Azospirillum brasilense: one gene and its partner. The protein of the gene in region 1 interacts with the protein of each later gene in a pairwise test. Links are inferred from orthologs where the notes say so. Each region holds a gene or a part of one and is shown in the gene's direction. Other genes may lie near its edges.

The links. Proteins that work in one complex are often made in the same cells at the same time.
Region 2: the proteins of D3869_RS06550 (region 1) and rlmN interact in binary tests that used the Escherichia coli proteins (3 or more experiments, as listed by UniProt). The link is inferred for Azospirillum brasilense from one-to-one orthologs.

What each region holds. Positions count from the first base shown.
Region 1 is NZ_CP032345.1:1,333,811-1,342,064, reverse strand. Bases 2,559-5,514 are described here. They hold D3869_RS06550 (DEAD/DEAH box helicase), read left to right. Parts: upstream 2,559-3,243; coding sequence 3,244-4,785; downstream 4,786-5,514. Other genes in these bases: D3869_RS06545 (cobalamin biosynthesis protein CobD/CbiB), read right to left, coding at 5,054-5,514; mscL (large conductance mechanosensitive channel protein MscL), read left to right, coding at 2,559-2,990. Also shown: preprotein translocase subunit SecA, read left to right, coding at 1-2,408; more of mscL, read left to right, coding at 2,544-2,558; more of D3869_RS06545, read right to left, coding at 5,515-6,061; D3869_RS06540 (ankyrin repeat domain-containing protein), read right to left, coding at 6,069-6,632; D3869_RS33005 (hypothetical protein), read left to right, coding at 6,737-6,898; D3869_RS06535 (general stress protein), read left to right, coding at 6,982-7,587; D3869_RS06530 (sulfite exporter TauE/SafE family protein), read left to right, coding at 7,692-8,254. UniProt on the Escherichia coli protein: DEAD-box RNA helicase involved in the assembly of the 50S ribosomal subunit at low temperature. Exhibits RNA-stimulated ATP hydrolysis and RNA unwinding activity. Acts before DeaD.
Region 2 is NZ_CP032345.1:1,805,725-1,811,316, forward strand. Bases 2,649-5,592 are described here. They hold rlmN (23S rRNA (adenine(2503)-C(2))-methyltransferase RlmN), read left to right. Parts: upstream 2,649-3,507; coding sequence 3,508-4,677; downstream 4,678-5,592. Other genes in these bases: D3869_RS08750 (invasion associated locus B family protein), read left to right, coding at 2,881-3,429; D3869_RS08760 (hypothetical protein), read left to right, coding at 4,705-4,941; D3869_RS08765 (hypothetical protein), read left to right, coding at 4,941-5,252; D3869_RS08770 (argininosuccinate synthase), read left to right, coding at 5,446-5,592. Outside these bases: D3869_RS08725 (RNA methyltransferase), read left to right, coding at 1-291; D3869_RS08730 (class I SAM-dependent methyltransferase), read left to right, coding at 350-898; D3869_RS08735 (hypothetical protein), read left to right, coding at 895-1,134; D3869_RS08740 (ChrR family anti-sigma-E factor), read right to left, coding at 1,206-1,892; D3869_RS08745 (sigma-70 family RNA polymerase sigma factor), read right to left, coding at 1,889-2,464.

The sequences.
Region 1 (8,254 bases):
CCGTCTATCTGAACGCGCTGGAAGGCAAGGGCGTCCACGTCGTCACCGTGAACGACTATCTGGCCTCGCGCGACAGCTCCTGGATGGGCCGCATCTACGGCTTCCTCGGCCTGACCACCGGCTGCATCGTGCACGGGCTGGACGACGATGAGCGCCGCGCCGCCTACGCCGCCGACATCACCTACGGCACGAACAACGAATTCGGCTTCGACTATCTGCGCGACAACATGAAGTTCCGGCTGGAGGACATGGTCCAGCGGCCCTTCAACTTCGCCATCGTCGACGAGGTCGACTCGATCCTGATCGACGAGGCGCGCACCCCGCTGATCATCTCCGGCCCGTCGACCGATTCGTCGGACATGTACATCCAGGTCGACCGCCTGATCCCGCAGCTGACGCGGGATGACTATGAGATGGACGAGAAGAACCGCACGGTCAGCCTGTCCGAGGCCGGGCAGGAGCATATGGAGCAGCTTCTGGCCGAGGCCGGGCTGCTGAAGTCGGGCGGCCTCTACGACATCCAGAACGTGGCGCTGGTCCACCACGCCCAGCAGGCGCTGCGCGCCTACACGCTGTTCCAGCGCGACAAGGACTACATCGTCAAGGACGACAAGGTCATCATCATCGACGAGTTCACCGGCCGCATGATGGAGGGCCGCCGTTACTCGGAAGGCCTGCACCAGGCGCTGGAGGCCAAGGAGAAGGTGACGATCCAGCGCGAGAACCAGACGCTCGCCTCCATCACCTTCCAGAACTACTTCCGCATCTACCCGAAGCTGGCCGGCATGACCGGCACGGCAATGACCGAGGCGGCGGAGTTCGCGGAGATCTACGGCCTTGAGGTCGTGGACATGCCGACCAACGTGCCGGTCCAGCGCAAGGACATGGACGACGAGGTCTACCGCAAGGCGTCGGAGAAGTACGACGCGATCATCGACCTGATCGAGGACGCGCGCAAGCGCCAGCAGCCGGTTCTGGTCGGCACCACCTCCATCGAGAAGTCGGAGTTGATCGCCGAGCTGCTGAAGAAGCGCGGCATCCCGCACAACGTGCTGAACGCCCGCCACCACGAGCAGGAAGCCTACATCGTCGCCCAGGCGGGCCGTCCGGGCGCCGTCACGGTCGCCACCAACATGGCCGGCCGCGGCACCGACATCCAGCTCGGCGGCAACGTCGAGATGCGCATCCAGATGGAGCTGGCGAACCTGCCCGACGGGCCGGAGCGCGACGCCAAGATCAAGCAGATCGAGGCCGAGGTGGCCGAGGCGCGCGAGCTGGTCAAGCAGGCCGGCGGCCTCTATGTCGTCGGCACGGAGCGGCACGAGAGCCGCCGCATCGACAACCAGCTGCGCGGCCGGTCGGGCCGCCAGGGCGATCCGGGTGCCTCCAAGTTCTTCCTGTCGCTGGACGACGACCTGATGCGCATCTTCGGGTCGGAGCGCATGGACGGCATGCTCCAGCGCCTCGGCCTGAAGGAGGGGGAGGCGATCATCCACCCCTGGATCAACAAGGCGCTGGAAAAGGCCCAGACCAAGGTCGAGGCCCACCACTTCGAGGTCCGCAAGAACCTGCTCAAGTTCGACAACGTCATGAACGACCAGCGCAAGGTCGTCTATGAGCAGCGCCGCGAGATCATGGACACGGAGGACATCGCCGAGACCGTCCTGGAGATGCGCCATCAGGTCATCGCCAACATGGTCAACAAGGCGATCCCGCCGAACTCCTACTCCGAGGCCTGGGACATCGCCGGCCTGCACGAGGAGGTGAACCGCCTCCTGGGCATGGACCTGCCGGTGGCCGACTGGGCCAAGGAGGAGGGCATCGCCGAGCCGGAGATCGAGGAGCGCGTCCGCGAGGCGGCCGACCGCAAATACGCGGAGAAGGTGGAGACCTACGGCGCCGACACGATGCGCCATGTGGAGAAGAGCCTGCTCCTGCAGATCCTCGACCAGGAATGGAAGGATCACCTGCTTCAGCTCGACCATCTCCGCCAGGGCATTTCCCTGCGCGCCTACGCCCAGAAGGACCCGCTGAACGAGTACAAGCGGGAAGCCTTCGAGCTGTTCGAGACCATGCTGACGACCCTGCGCGAGCAGGTGACCGCCGTGCTGATGCATGTCGAGATCCGCATCGCCCCGCAGCCGGAGGAGCTGTACGCCCGTCCGCCGCAGGAGATGCACGAGGGCCGCGACGATCCGGCGCTGGCCATGGCGGAAGCGGGAGCCGGGGCCGCCCAGGGCTATCCGCCGGCCGACGCGCCGCTGCCCGCCGGCATGGTCCGTCGCGAGGCCGCCGCCTCGGTGGTGCCGGGCGCCGACCCCAACGCCTGGGCGAACACGCCGCGCAACGCGCCCTGCCCCTGCGGCTCGGGCCAGAAGTACAAGCACTGCCACGGCAAGGTGGCGTAAGCACCGTCGGGAAGAACGCCGCCGGGGACGTTTCGGAGGGGGCTGGGCCGCAGGGTCCGGCCCCTTTCCTTTTGCGGCCCGGGAAACTTCGGCTGGGCTGTGGCGTTCTTCCGGTCAACAAGCGGGAGCGCAGCCATGTTGCAGGAATTCAAGACCTTCATCAGCCGCGGCAACGTCGTGGAGCTGGCCGTCGGCATCATCATCGGCGCGGCCTTCACCGGCATCGTCAACTCGCTGGTCAAGGACATGCTGATGCCGCCCATCGGCTGGATCATGGGCGGGATCGACTTCTCCAACTATTTCCTGAACCTGTCCGGCGGCCATTACGAGAGCCTCGCCGCGGCGGAGGCGGCGGGGGCGGCGACCATCAACTATGGCCGCTTTATCAACGCGCTCATCAACTTCTTCATCGTGGCGGGGGCGCTGTTCCTCATCGTGCGGCAGGTCAACCGCCTGCATTTCCTCCAGGATTCCAAGCCGAAGGCGCCGCCCCGCCAGGAGGTTCTGCTGGAGGAGATCCGGGATGCGCTGCGCGCACGGCAGGCACCCGCCGCCGGGGACACGACACGACCGGGGGCGTGAAAGAATCTTCTTGGATTGTGCAGCGCAACCCATTATGTAAGGCGTCTTGATCGCTGGAGGCTCGCGCGTCTCTTGAGCGAGACGCGCTTTGATATTGCGGGACGGCCTTCCTTGGGACCCGGTCGCCCGTTGCTTCGGACAGACGCCTCTCCCTCTTCCGACCTCCTCCCGGCGAAAACGCCGGCGTTCCACCGCTCACCATCCTGGTGCGGCGGCCGTGCGCCGTCTTGGTCCTGAGGAAAGGTTACCCTACTTGTCGTCCATCGAAATGACCGCCGCCGACGCCCTCGTTGTCGAGACCGCCGTCGCCGAGACTTCTGTCGTCGAGACCGCCGTCACCGAGGTTGCCGCCGCCGACGCGACCGTGACCGACACCACCGACACCGTTACCCCCAACGCCTTCGCCGGGCTGGGCGTCCACCCGCTCGTCGTGAAGGCGCTTGAGGCGTTCGACTACAACACCCCGACCCCGGTCCAGGCCGAGGCGATCCCGCCGGCCCTGGAAGGCCGCGACATCCTGGCGACCGCCGAGACGGGCACCGGCAAGACCGCCGCCTTCATGCTGCCGGCGCTGACCCGCACCGTCGACCTGCCGCGCCTCGGCGTGGCCGCTCCGCGCGTGCTGGTTCTGGCCCCGACCCGCGAGCTGGCCAAGCAGGTCACCGACGCCGCCCGCAAGTACGCCAAGTTCATGAAGTACAACATCGTGGACGTGGTCGGCGGCATGCCCTACCGCGACCAGCTCCGCCTGCTGTCGCGCGCGGTGGATGTGATGGTGGCCACGCCGGGCCGCCTGCTCGACCATGTGTCGCGCAACCGCATCGATCTCAGCGCCGTCGAGGTGCTGATCCTGGACGAGGCGGACCGCATGCTGGACATGGGCTTCCTGGACGATGTGGAGACCATCGCCAAGTGCTGCCCGGACAACCGCCAGACGCTGCTGTTCACCGCCACGCTGGACCGCCGCATGGCCCAGCTCGCCGGCAACCTGCTGCGCAACCCGGTGCGCGTCGCCGTGGAAAGCGCCACCACCTCGGTGAACGTCGAGCAGCGCCTGCACCATGCCGACGACATGGACCATAAGCGCCGCCTGCTGAAGCACTTCGCGGACCTGCCCGAGGTCGGCAAGGCGATCATCTTCGCCGCCACCAAGCGCGACGCCGATGCGCTGGCCGAGGAGCTGAGCGACGCCGGCCACGCCGCCGCCGCCCTGCACGGCGACATGGACCAGTTCAAGCGCAACCGCACGCTCCAGCGCCTGCGCACCGGTCAGGTCCGCCTGCTGGTGGCGACCGACGTGGCGGCGCGCGGCATCGACGTGCGCGACATCACCCACGTCATCAACTTCGACCTGCCGCGCTCGGCGGAGGACTATGTCCACCGCATCGGCCGCACGGGCCGTGCGGGCGCCTCGGGCGTGGCGATCTCCTTCGCCGCCCGCGCCGACCGCGATGCCCTGTTCCGCATCGAGCGCTACACCGGCACCCGCCTCGACATCCACGTCGTTCCGGGCCTGGAGCCGCAGCGTCCGTTCCAGACCGGCGGCGGCGGCCGTCCGGCGGGTCGTTCGGGTGGCCGTCCGGGTGGCGGCAACGGCGGCGGCTACAACAAGAAGCCGTGGGTGCGCAACGCCAACGGTGGTGGCGAGTCTGCCGGCAATTCGGGCCGTCCGCAGGGCCGTCCGGCGAACCGCAACGAGCATGGCCGCAGCGACCATGCCCGCAACGAGCACGGCGGTCACGCCCGCCGCGACTCCCAGGGCGGCAAGCCGGCGCACCGGGCGTCCAAGTGGTAACAGCGGTTCGCCGCTGACATGAAAAAGGCGCGGTCCCTCGGGATCGCGCCTTTTTTCTTGGGCGGGTCGCGGCGTGGCGGGCAAGACTTCACACGGATTTCACGGATCGACGCGCGGATTTCACGGATTTTTTTAAATAATATATATCGGAAGCCAGCTTTTCTTGCGTGAGGCAACAGGGATGGAGTGGACAAATAAATAAAAATCCGTGTAATCCGTGAAATCGTCCGTGCAATCCGTGTGAAGTCTTGTCCCCCGCACCCGCGCTTTATAGCCCCGCGATCCCCCACAGCAGTAGCGCCACCAGCAGCGCCAGGATCAACCCGGCCACGGCGTAGACCGCCAGCGCCCGCCCGATGTCGGCGGCGGTGGCGCGGGCGCGGCCGTCGCCGATCCAGGCTTCGGTGATGACCACGCCGCCGTCGCGGTGCGGCCCGCCCAGCGCCAGACCCAGCGCGCCGGCCATGGCCGCGGTCGGCCAGCCCATGTTGAGGGAGGCCGCCTTGCCGCCGTCCCGCATCATCGTGCGGAAGGCGCCGCCGGCCTTCGCCCCGGCAAAGGGCGCGGCCAGCGCCAGCAGAACCGCCGCCAGCCGCGCCGGGATGGCGTTCAGCGCGTCGTCCAGCCGCGCCGCGGTCTGGCCGAAACGCTCGTGCCGGACGCCGGCGTGGCCCAGCGCGGTGTCGGCGCCGTCCACCACCGCCCAGACCAGAAGGCCGGGAACCCCCAGCAGGGCGTAGCCGAAGACCGGGGCCACCAGCTTGCGGGCGAAGCCCTTGGCGGCGGCCTCGATGGCGGCGCGGGCGATGCCGTGCTCGTCCAGGCTGAAGGCGTGGCGGCGGGTGAGGGGGGCGACGGCCTCCCGCGCCGGGACGACACCGCCCTTGTCCAGGGCGCGGCGCACCGCGCGCACCCGCGCCCAGGCGCTCCGTCCGCGCAGGGTGGCGAGGATCACCGCCAGCTCCAGCAGCCAGCCGCGGCTCTGCGCGCCGATCCGCTCGACGATCAGGCCGACGGCGACGGCGGCCAGAACGAGCGCCAGAACGACCAGCGCGCCGCGCAGCAGGCGGGCGGTCTTGCCGCGCTCCACCCGGTTCAGCCGCCGGTCGGCCCAGGCGCAGACGCGTTGCGCCAGCGCCGCCGGGTCGGGCAGGACGCGCCCGATCCGGTCGCCGGCTGCGGCGTCGATGGCAAGGGCCAGCAGCAGCAGGAACAGCGGCCCCGGACCGTTCAGGGGGGCGGCGCCGAGAATGGCGGTGAGCGGGGCGTCGCCCATAGCGGCCTCAGCGCGCTCCGGCCTGGCGCAGCAGGTTCGCCACGCGGGCGTTGCGGCTGTCCTGCGCCCAGCTCAGCGTCGTGCGGCCCGTGAAGTCGGTGCGGTCGGCCTGCGCCCCGGCCTTCAGCAGCCGCTCCACCAGATCGACGCGGCCGAAGCGCGCCGCGGTCATCAGCGGGGTGACCCCCTGGCGGTTGTCCTGGTCGACCTTGGCGCCCTTGGCCAGCAGGAGGTCCACCACCTCCGGCGCGTCGGCCTCCACCGCGTAGTGCAGCGGGGTGTTGCCGGCCTTGTCGGCGCGGTTGGGGTTGGCCCCGCCGTCCAGCAGCAGCCGCACCAGCTCCGGATGGCCGTTGCCGATGGCCACCAGCAGGACGGGCCGTCCGCTGGCGTCGACCTGATTCGGGTTCTCCCCCTTCAGCAGCAGCAGCCGCAGCGCGCTGGCGTCGTTGGACGTCACCGCCTTGACCATGGAGGGGCCTTCCAGGAGGTTGATCTGGGCCAGGGCCGGCGCGGCGACGGGGGCGGTCAGGCCGAGGGCCAGCAGGCTGAGCATCAGCAACCGTTTCATGGCGCGTCCTTTTGTGCGATCCGTGTGTGATCCGTCTTTCGGCCGGGGATACTATCCAGTTTGGCCCGGTTTGGCGACGGCGACCCGCTGCAATGGAGCCGCCCATGGTCCGCAACCCGCTCGCCCGCAACCCGCTCGCCTGCCACGCCGCCCTGTTCCTGGCGGTGAAGGCCGCGCTGATCGCGCTGGGCCTGTGGTGGTTCCTCGGCACCATGCCGGAGCCGCGGGGCACGGTGACCCCGCCCGCCGCCGCGGGAACGCCCTGACGCCGCCCGATGTCCCGGCGGGAACCTCCGCTTCGCGCCCATGGTTGAACAGCGACCGGGAAGCGCAACAGGGGAAGACCGCCATGACCTTCGAGAACGATGTGAACGCGAACCGCTCCGGCGGCCATCTGCGCGGCGCCGTGCGCGAGGCCGTGGGCATCTTCGCCAGCCGCGACGCCCTGCAGAAGGCCGTCGATGAGCTGACCCTGGCCGGCTTCCAGCGCCATGAGCTGAGCGTGCTCGCCAACGACCAGACCATCCGCGACCATCTCGGCCATGTGCCGGAGCGGGCGGAGGACATCGCCCACGACCCCGACGCGCCGCGCCAGTCCTACGTCTCGCCGGAGGATGTCGGCAGCGTGAAGGGCGTGGCGGTGGGGTTCCCGGCCTATGTCGGGGCGATCCTGGCGACCGGCGCCGTCCTGGCGACCGGCGGCACGGCCCTGGCCGCGGCGGCCGCGGCGGCCGCGGCGGGGGTGGGCGGCGGCGCCATGGGCTCGGTCATGTCGAACTGGCTGACCGACAAGCGCAACGAGCCGATGCTGCAGCACCTCGACAAGGGCGGCATCCTGCTGTGGGTCAATCTGGCCGACGCCGGGCGCGAGCGGCAGGCGCTGGAGATCATGAACCGCCACGCCTCCCAGCCGGTCGAGGTGCATGAGGTGGCGCAGTCCGGTTCCGAGACCTGATCCCGAAGGCCGACCCGGCGCGGGCCGGCGCCCGTTGACTCAGGTCATGGCCTTCGCGGCGGGCTTCCCCTATACACGGGCGGTCTTCCAACCGGAGGTCCGCCTTGGACACCCACTCGGCCCTGACGCTTCTCGAAGCCGGCCTCAACCAGTGCGCCGTCGTCATCGACCGCGACGGCGGGCTGCTGGTGGCGCTGCTGACCGCCGGGCTGGTCGGGGGATCGACCCACTGCGCGGGCATGTGCGGCCCCTTCGTCCTGGCCCAGGTCACCGCCCGGCTGGAGCAGGTCCCGGCTTCGCGGATGAGCGAGTTCCACCGACTGGCCGGTGCGGCGGTGCTGCCCTACCATCTGGGGCGCGGCACCACCTACACGCTGATCGGCGCGGCGGCGGCGATGGTCGCCGGCCATGTCGGGGCGCTGCCGGGGCTGAAATGGCTGTCGGTGGCGCTGCTGGCCTTCGCGGCGCTGTTCTTCCTCGGCTATGCGGTGAAGGGGCTGACCGCCTGGATGCCGAAGCTCGACGGCGCGGTGCAGCGCTGGTGGGGCGACCGGGTGTCGAGGCTGGCCCGTCCCCTGTTCGGCAACCCCACGGGCTGGCGCGGCTACGGGCTTGGGCTGGCGCTGGGATTCATCCCCTGCGGTCTTCTCTATGGCGCCGTGGCGGT
Region 2 (5,592 bases), 470 kb from region 1 along the record:
TATGTGCTGGGTCCGGAGCGCGGCAGCCTCTCCGAACCGCTGCTGGAGCGCTGCGACTTCACGGTGAAGATCCCGATGAAGTTCTGCATCAACGTCGGGGTGGCCGGCGCCCTGGTGATGTACGACCGGATGATCAGCCTGGGCCGCTTCGCCGAGCGGCCGGTGCGCGTCGGCGGCCCGACCGAGCCGCTGCGCGATCACCAGCACGGCCGCCAGATCATGCGCAACCCCGAGCGCCGCCGCCGCATGCGCGGCATCCCGAAGCCGGTGATCGTCCGCGACGACGAGTGATCCGGAGCAGGGCCTCGCAGCCAGGAGCCGCCCCGTTCCACCCCGAAGGAGACGTTCGATGTCCGATCCGCTCTACGACGACCGCTTCTACGACATCCAGGAGGAAGGGTCGCTCCGTTCCGCACGGGTCATCGCGCCGCTTGTGCTGGGCTGGGTGGGGGCGGAGTCGGTCCTCGACGTCGGGTGCGGGGTCGGCACCTTCCTCCGGGCCTTCGCGGAGGCGGGGATCGCCGACGTCCAGGGGCTGGACGGCGACTATGTGCGCCGCGACCGTCTGCGCATCGATCCGTCCCGCTTCAGCGCCCACGACCTGTCGCAGCCTTTCGATCTGGGGCGGCGGTTCGGCCTCGTCCTGTCGCTGGAGGTGGCCGAGCATCTGCCGGAGGAGCGCGCCGAAGGCTTTGTCGACGATCTTTGCCGCCATGGCGACGTGGTGCTGTTCGGGGCCGCCATCCCCGGCCAGGGGGCAACGGCCACATCAACGAGCAATGGCAGAGCCATTGGGCCGGGAAGTTCCTCTCCCGCGGCTACGAGGCCTTCGACATCCTGCGCCCTGTCCTGTGGGCCGACCCGTCCGTCGAATTCTGGTACCGACAGAACACGGTGATCTTCGCCAATCCGGATGGCCTCGCCGCCCATCCCGGCCTGGCCGCCATGCGGGGGAAAGGGCTTCCGCTGTCCTGCATGGGGCTGGTCCATCCGGAGCTGCTGGCCCTCCACGCCCGTCAGGCCGCCCGGTCGCGGCGGGTGGTCGAGGTCTTCAACCAGATGGCCGCGCAGGGCGGCAGCTACCGCTTCGACAAGGGGGCGGACGGGTCGGTCAACATCGTGCGCATCGAGTGACGCGGTTGGACGATGATCGCGTCCGTCGCTTTTCGGCGGCGAACCTCCAGCCGTGAGCCCTGCCCCGGGGCTCAGAACTTCACGAAGGGGTTGAGGATCAGCCCCAGCGCGCCGGTGAAGCGCAGCGGCGCGTCGGTGACCGCCAGGCACAGGCAGCCCTCCTCGTCGGCCACCGGGCGGTGGCGCACGGAGTCGTCGGCGACGGACAGGTCGCCGCGGGCGAACTGGCCCAGATCGTCGGTGAAGCCGCCGTCCAGCACCAGGGTCAGCTCGATCCCCCGGTGGGTGTGGTGCGGCGGTCCGACGCCGCTGGCCAGCCGCATCAGCCGGGCCTTGCCGCGGCGTTCGGAACCGGACTCGAGCGGGAAGCCCAGCGGGATGTCGTAGCAGTCCATGCCGCGCATCAGCCGTTTCCAGGGCAGGCGCGACAGGTCGTTGCCGACGTAGCGGCGCAGCGGTTCGGGCAGCAGCGGCACCTCGGCCGGCTGGCAGACCAGCTTCGGCCGGGGGACACGGGGCAGGGGCGGCAGGTCGTCCAGCCGGGCCAGCACCGTCTCCAGGCAGGCGGGGTCGACCTCCTCCGGCTCGATGCTCTCCAACAGGGCGCCGCCGACCGCCTCCATCTCGGCGACGTTCAGGCGGCAGCAGGGGCACAGCGCCAGATGGGTCGCCACGATCAGCGACGCCGCCTCGCCCAGAGCGCCGCCGGCATAGTCGATCAGCAGGGTGTCGCCGGGATGGTGGGTGGGCACGGTCATCGGGAGTCCCTCATGGCCTTGCGCAGCCGTTCCATGGCCAGCCGCAGGCGCGACTTGACGGTGCCCAGCGGAATGCCCTGTTCGGCGGAGATCAGGCTGTGCGGCTTGTCCTCGAAATAGGCCAGACGCAGCAGGTCGGCCTGTTCCGGCGGCAGGGTCCTCAGCGCGGCCTGGAGGCGGCCGGCGGTCTCGCGCGCCGCCACCCCGTCGTCGGCGCTCTCCATCGGGTCGGGGACCAACGTGGGGTCGGCGGGGTCGATCTCCGGCCGCTGCTCCCGCCGCAGCGCGTCGATCCGCTTGTTGCGGGCGATGGTGAACATCCAGGTCGCGGCGGACGCCTGGGTCGGGTCATAGGTCTCCGCGCGGCGCCACACCAACAGCATCACGTCCTGCACCAACTCCTCCGCACCACCCGCGTCGCAGCCCTGGCGACGCAGATAAGCCTTCAACCGCGGGGCGAAATGCCCGAACAGGGCCGCGAAGGCCGTGCGGTCACGATCCCGCCCGACCGCCGTCAGCAGTTCTTCGAACGTCCGGTCGGTGCCGGCGGCTGGGGAACCGAGATCCTGCATCCACGCCTTCGGGCACGTCTTCGGGAGCGCCGTTTCCGCGCGCATGGGCTTTGCGCCCGGAGGCAAGCCCCGCAACACATGGTGCGCGGAGCGCCCCGCTGCAAAGCGTGTTTGGCGCGTCTCCGCATCCTGTGCACCGTCATGGGGTCGTGCGGCCAAGGGTGTCATGGGTGTGCTGCGGCGTTCGGTCCGGCGTTGGATCGGGTGTTCGATGGGCCTTCTACGCGCCCCACCCTCCGTCGGATCACCGGCTTTCGATACGAAATCGAGCGATCGATTGCAGGACCGGCCGTTGGAACAACCCGTGACTTCGCCGCCGGGACGGGGCGGCGGCCCTGGAAAGCCTCCCCGAATTGGGGTAGGGTCCGACCCACTCCCGAACCCGTCCGCGAAACCATTCGAGCCTTCGCCAACCGATGTTGCCCATTCGCACCATCCGTCGCACCGCCGGCGCCGCTCTGCTTCTGGCCGGTCCGATCCTCGCCGCAACTGTTGCCACGGCCGCTGCCGCCGACCCGCGCCTGCTGGGGACCTTCAAGGACTGGAACGCCTTCGCCTTCGACGAGGGCGGGCACAAGGTCTGCTATATGTCCAGCCAGCCCAAGAAGAAGGAACCCGCCGCGGCCAAGCGCGGGGACATCCATGTGCTGGTCACCCACCGCCCGGCGGAGAAGGCGCTGGACGTCGTCAGCTTCATCGTCGGCTATCCCCTCAAGAAGGACAGCGAGTCGACGGTGGAGGTGGGCGGCAAGACCTTCAAGCTGTTCACCGACGGCGAGACCGCCTGGGCGCGCGACGCCGACACCGACAAGGCCGTCACCGCCGCGATGCGCGACGCCAAGGGCAAGTCCATGCTGGTGAAGGGTGTTTCGGGCCGCGGCACGAAGACCACCGATACCTACAGCACCGACGGCTTCGCCCAGGCTTACGACGCCATCAACCAGGCCTGCGGCGTGAAACGCTGAGCAGCGCTGCTCGTTTCACTTGCCCGTTCCTCGTTTCGTCTTTTGACTCCGGACGCTCGTGGCCCTATTTAGGGGGCCATGAGCGCCTCCAATCACGCTGCTGCCTTTGCCCTGCCGGCTGTTGACGCCGACGGGCGCAAGAACCTTGTCGGCCTGTCCCGCGACGAGCTGGAAGCCGAAATGCTGTCCGTCGGCCTGGAGAAATTCCGGGCCCGCCAGCTCTGGCACTGGATCTACCACCGCGGAGCCACCGACTTCGCGGTGATGACCACGCTCGCCAAGCCGGTGCGCGAAAAGCTGGCGGAGAGCTACGCCGTGGCCCGCCCGACGGTCGTGCGCGACCTGAAGTCGGTGGACGGCACGCGCAAGTGGCTGCTGCGCATGCCCGACGGGCAGGAGGTGGAGAGCGTCCACATCCCCGAGGAGGACCGCGGCACGCTCTGCGTCTCCTCACAGGTCGGCTGCACGCTGACCTGCCGCTTCTGCCACACCGGCACGCAGCGTCTGGTGCGCAACCTCGACGCCTCGGAGATCGTGGCGCAGGTCATGCTGGCCCGCGACGCGCTCGGCGAATGGCCGGCGCCGCCGGACGGGCGGATGATCTCCAACATCGTCATGATGGGGATGGGGGAGCCGCTCTTTAACTACGAGAACGTCGCCAAGGCGCTGAAGATCGTCATGGATGGCGACGGGATCTCGATCTCGAAGCGCCGCATCACGCTCTCGACCTCCGGCGTCGTCCCGGCCATGAAGCGCTGCGGCGAGGAGCTGAACGTCAACCTTGCCGTCAGCCTGCACGCCGTGACCGACGAACTGCGCGACATCATCATGCCCATCAACCGGAAATACCCGTTGAAGGAGCTGATGGACGCCTGCCGCAACTACCCCGGCCTGAACAACGCGCGGCGCATCACCTTCGAATATGTGATGCTGAAGGGCGTCAACGACAGCCCGGCGGACGCCCGCGCCCTTGTGAAGTTGCTGGAGGGCATCCCGTCGAAGATCAACCTGATCCCCTTCAACCCCTGGCCGGGCGCCCCCTACGAGCGTTCGACCGACCGGGCGATCCAGGTCTTCGGCGACATCGTCAACAACGCCGGCTACGCCAGCCCCGTCCGCACCACCCGCGGCGAGGACATCATGGCCGCCTGCGGCCAGTTGAAGAGCGCGTCCGTCCGCCTGTCCGCCGCCGACCGCGCCGCCATCGAGAAGGTGCTGGCCGAGAAGGACGCGGCGCTGGCCGGATAAGGCCGGAACCATCCCTGGGAGTGCTCCGTGCCTGAGTTCGCCGTCGATCCCGGCCTGATCCTGTTCCTGTTCAACGCCGCGGCGGTGTGGCCGCTGATGCGCATCTTCCGCCGGGCGGGTTTCTCGCCCTGGTGGGCGCTGGTGATCTTCGTGCCGGTGATCGGGCTGGTCGGCGTGCTGGGGCTGCTGACGATGCGGCGATGGCCGGCGCGCGTCCTGGTCGACGGGCCGGCGCGGCCGCGCAAGGCGCGGAGGGCCGCGTGATGGAGATGCTCGAGTCCGTCGTCGCCCTGCTCAACGCCGTCTACTGGCAGCCCTGGGCGGCGATCATGTCCACCGACCCGTGGACCGCCAACCTCGTCATGGCGATCCTGCTGATGCTGAAGCTGATTTTCGGCGGCTGGGTGCTGGCCAAGGGCGGGCGCAGCCCGCTGTGGGCGCTGGTTCTGCTGATCAATGGGGCGGACATCCTGGCGATGTGGCTCTACGCCTACATCCGCTGGCCCTTCGTGGACCGGGCGCCTGCCCGCCCCGCCGCGGAGGGCACCGTTGCGGCCGACGCCGGGACGGATTGAGTGTCCCAGAGGGTGGCCCGAAGGGCCGGTGAGGGGGATGTGCGTTTCGGTACGTTCGGCAGAAGCGCAACCCCCTCACCCTAACCCTCTCCCCAGGGGGAGAGGGGACTTATGAGCGGGACCGATTGATTCGCATCGGTCGTAGGGCTACTGTCCGGCACCGATATTCTTCCCCACCCGCGTGAGTAGTCCCATGAGCGGTGCGTCCGGCAAACAGATCAAGAAAGTGGTGCTCGCCTATTCGGGCGGCCTCGACACCTCGGTGATCCTGAAGTGGCTCCAGGAAACCTATCAATGCGAGGTGGTGACCTTCACCGCCGACCTCGGCCAGGGCGAGGAG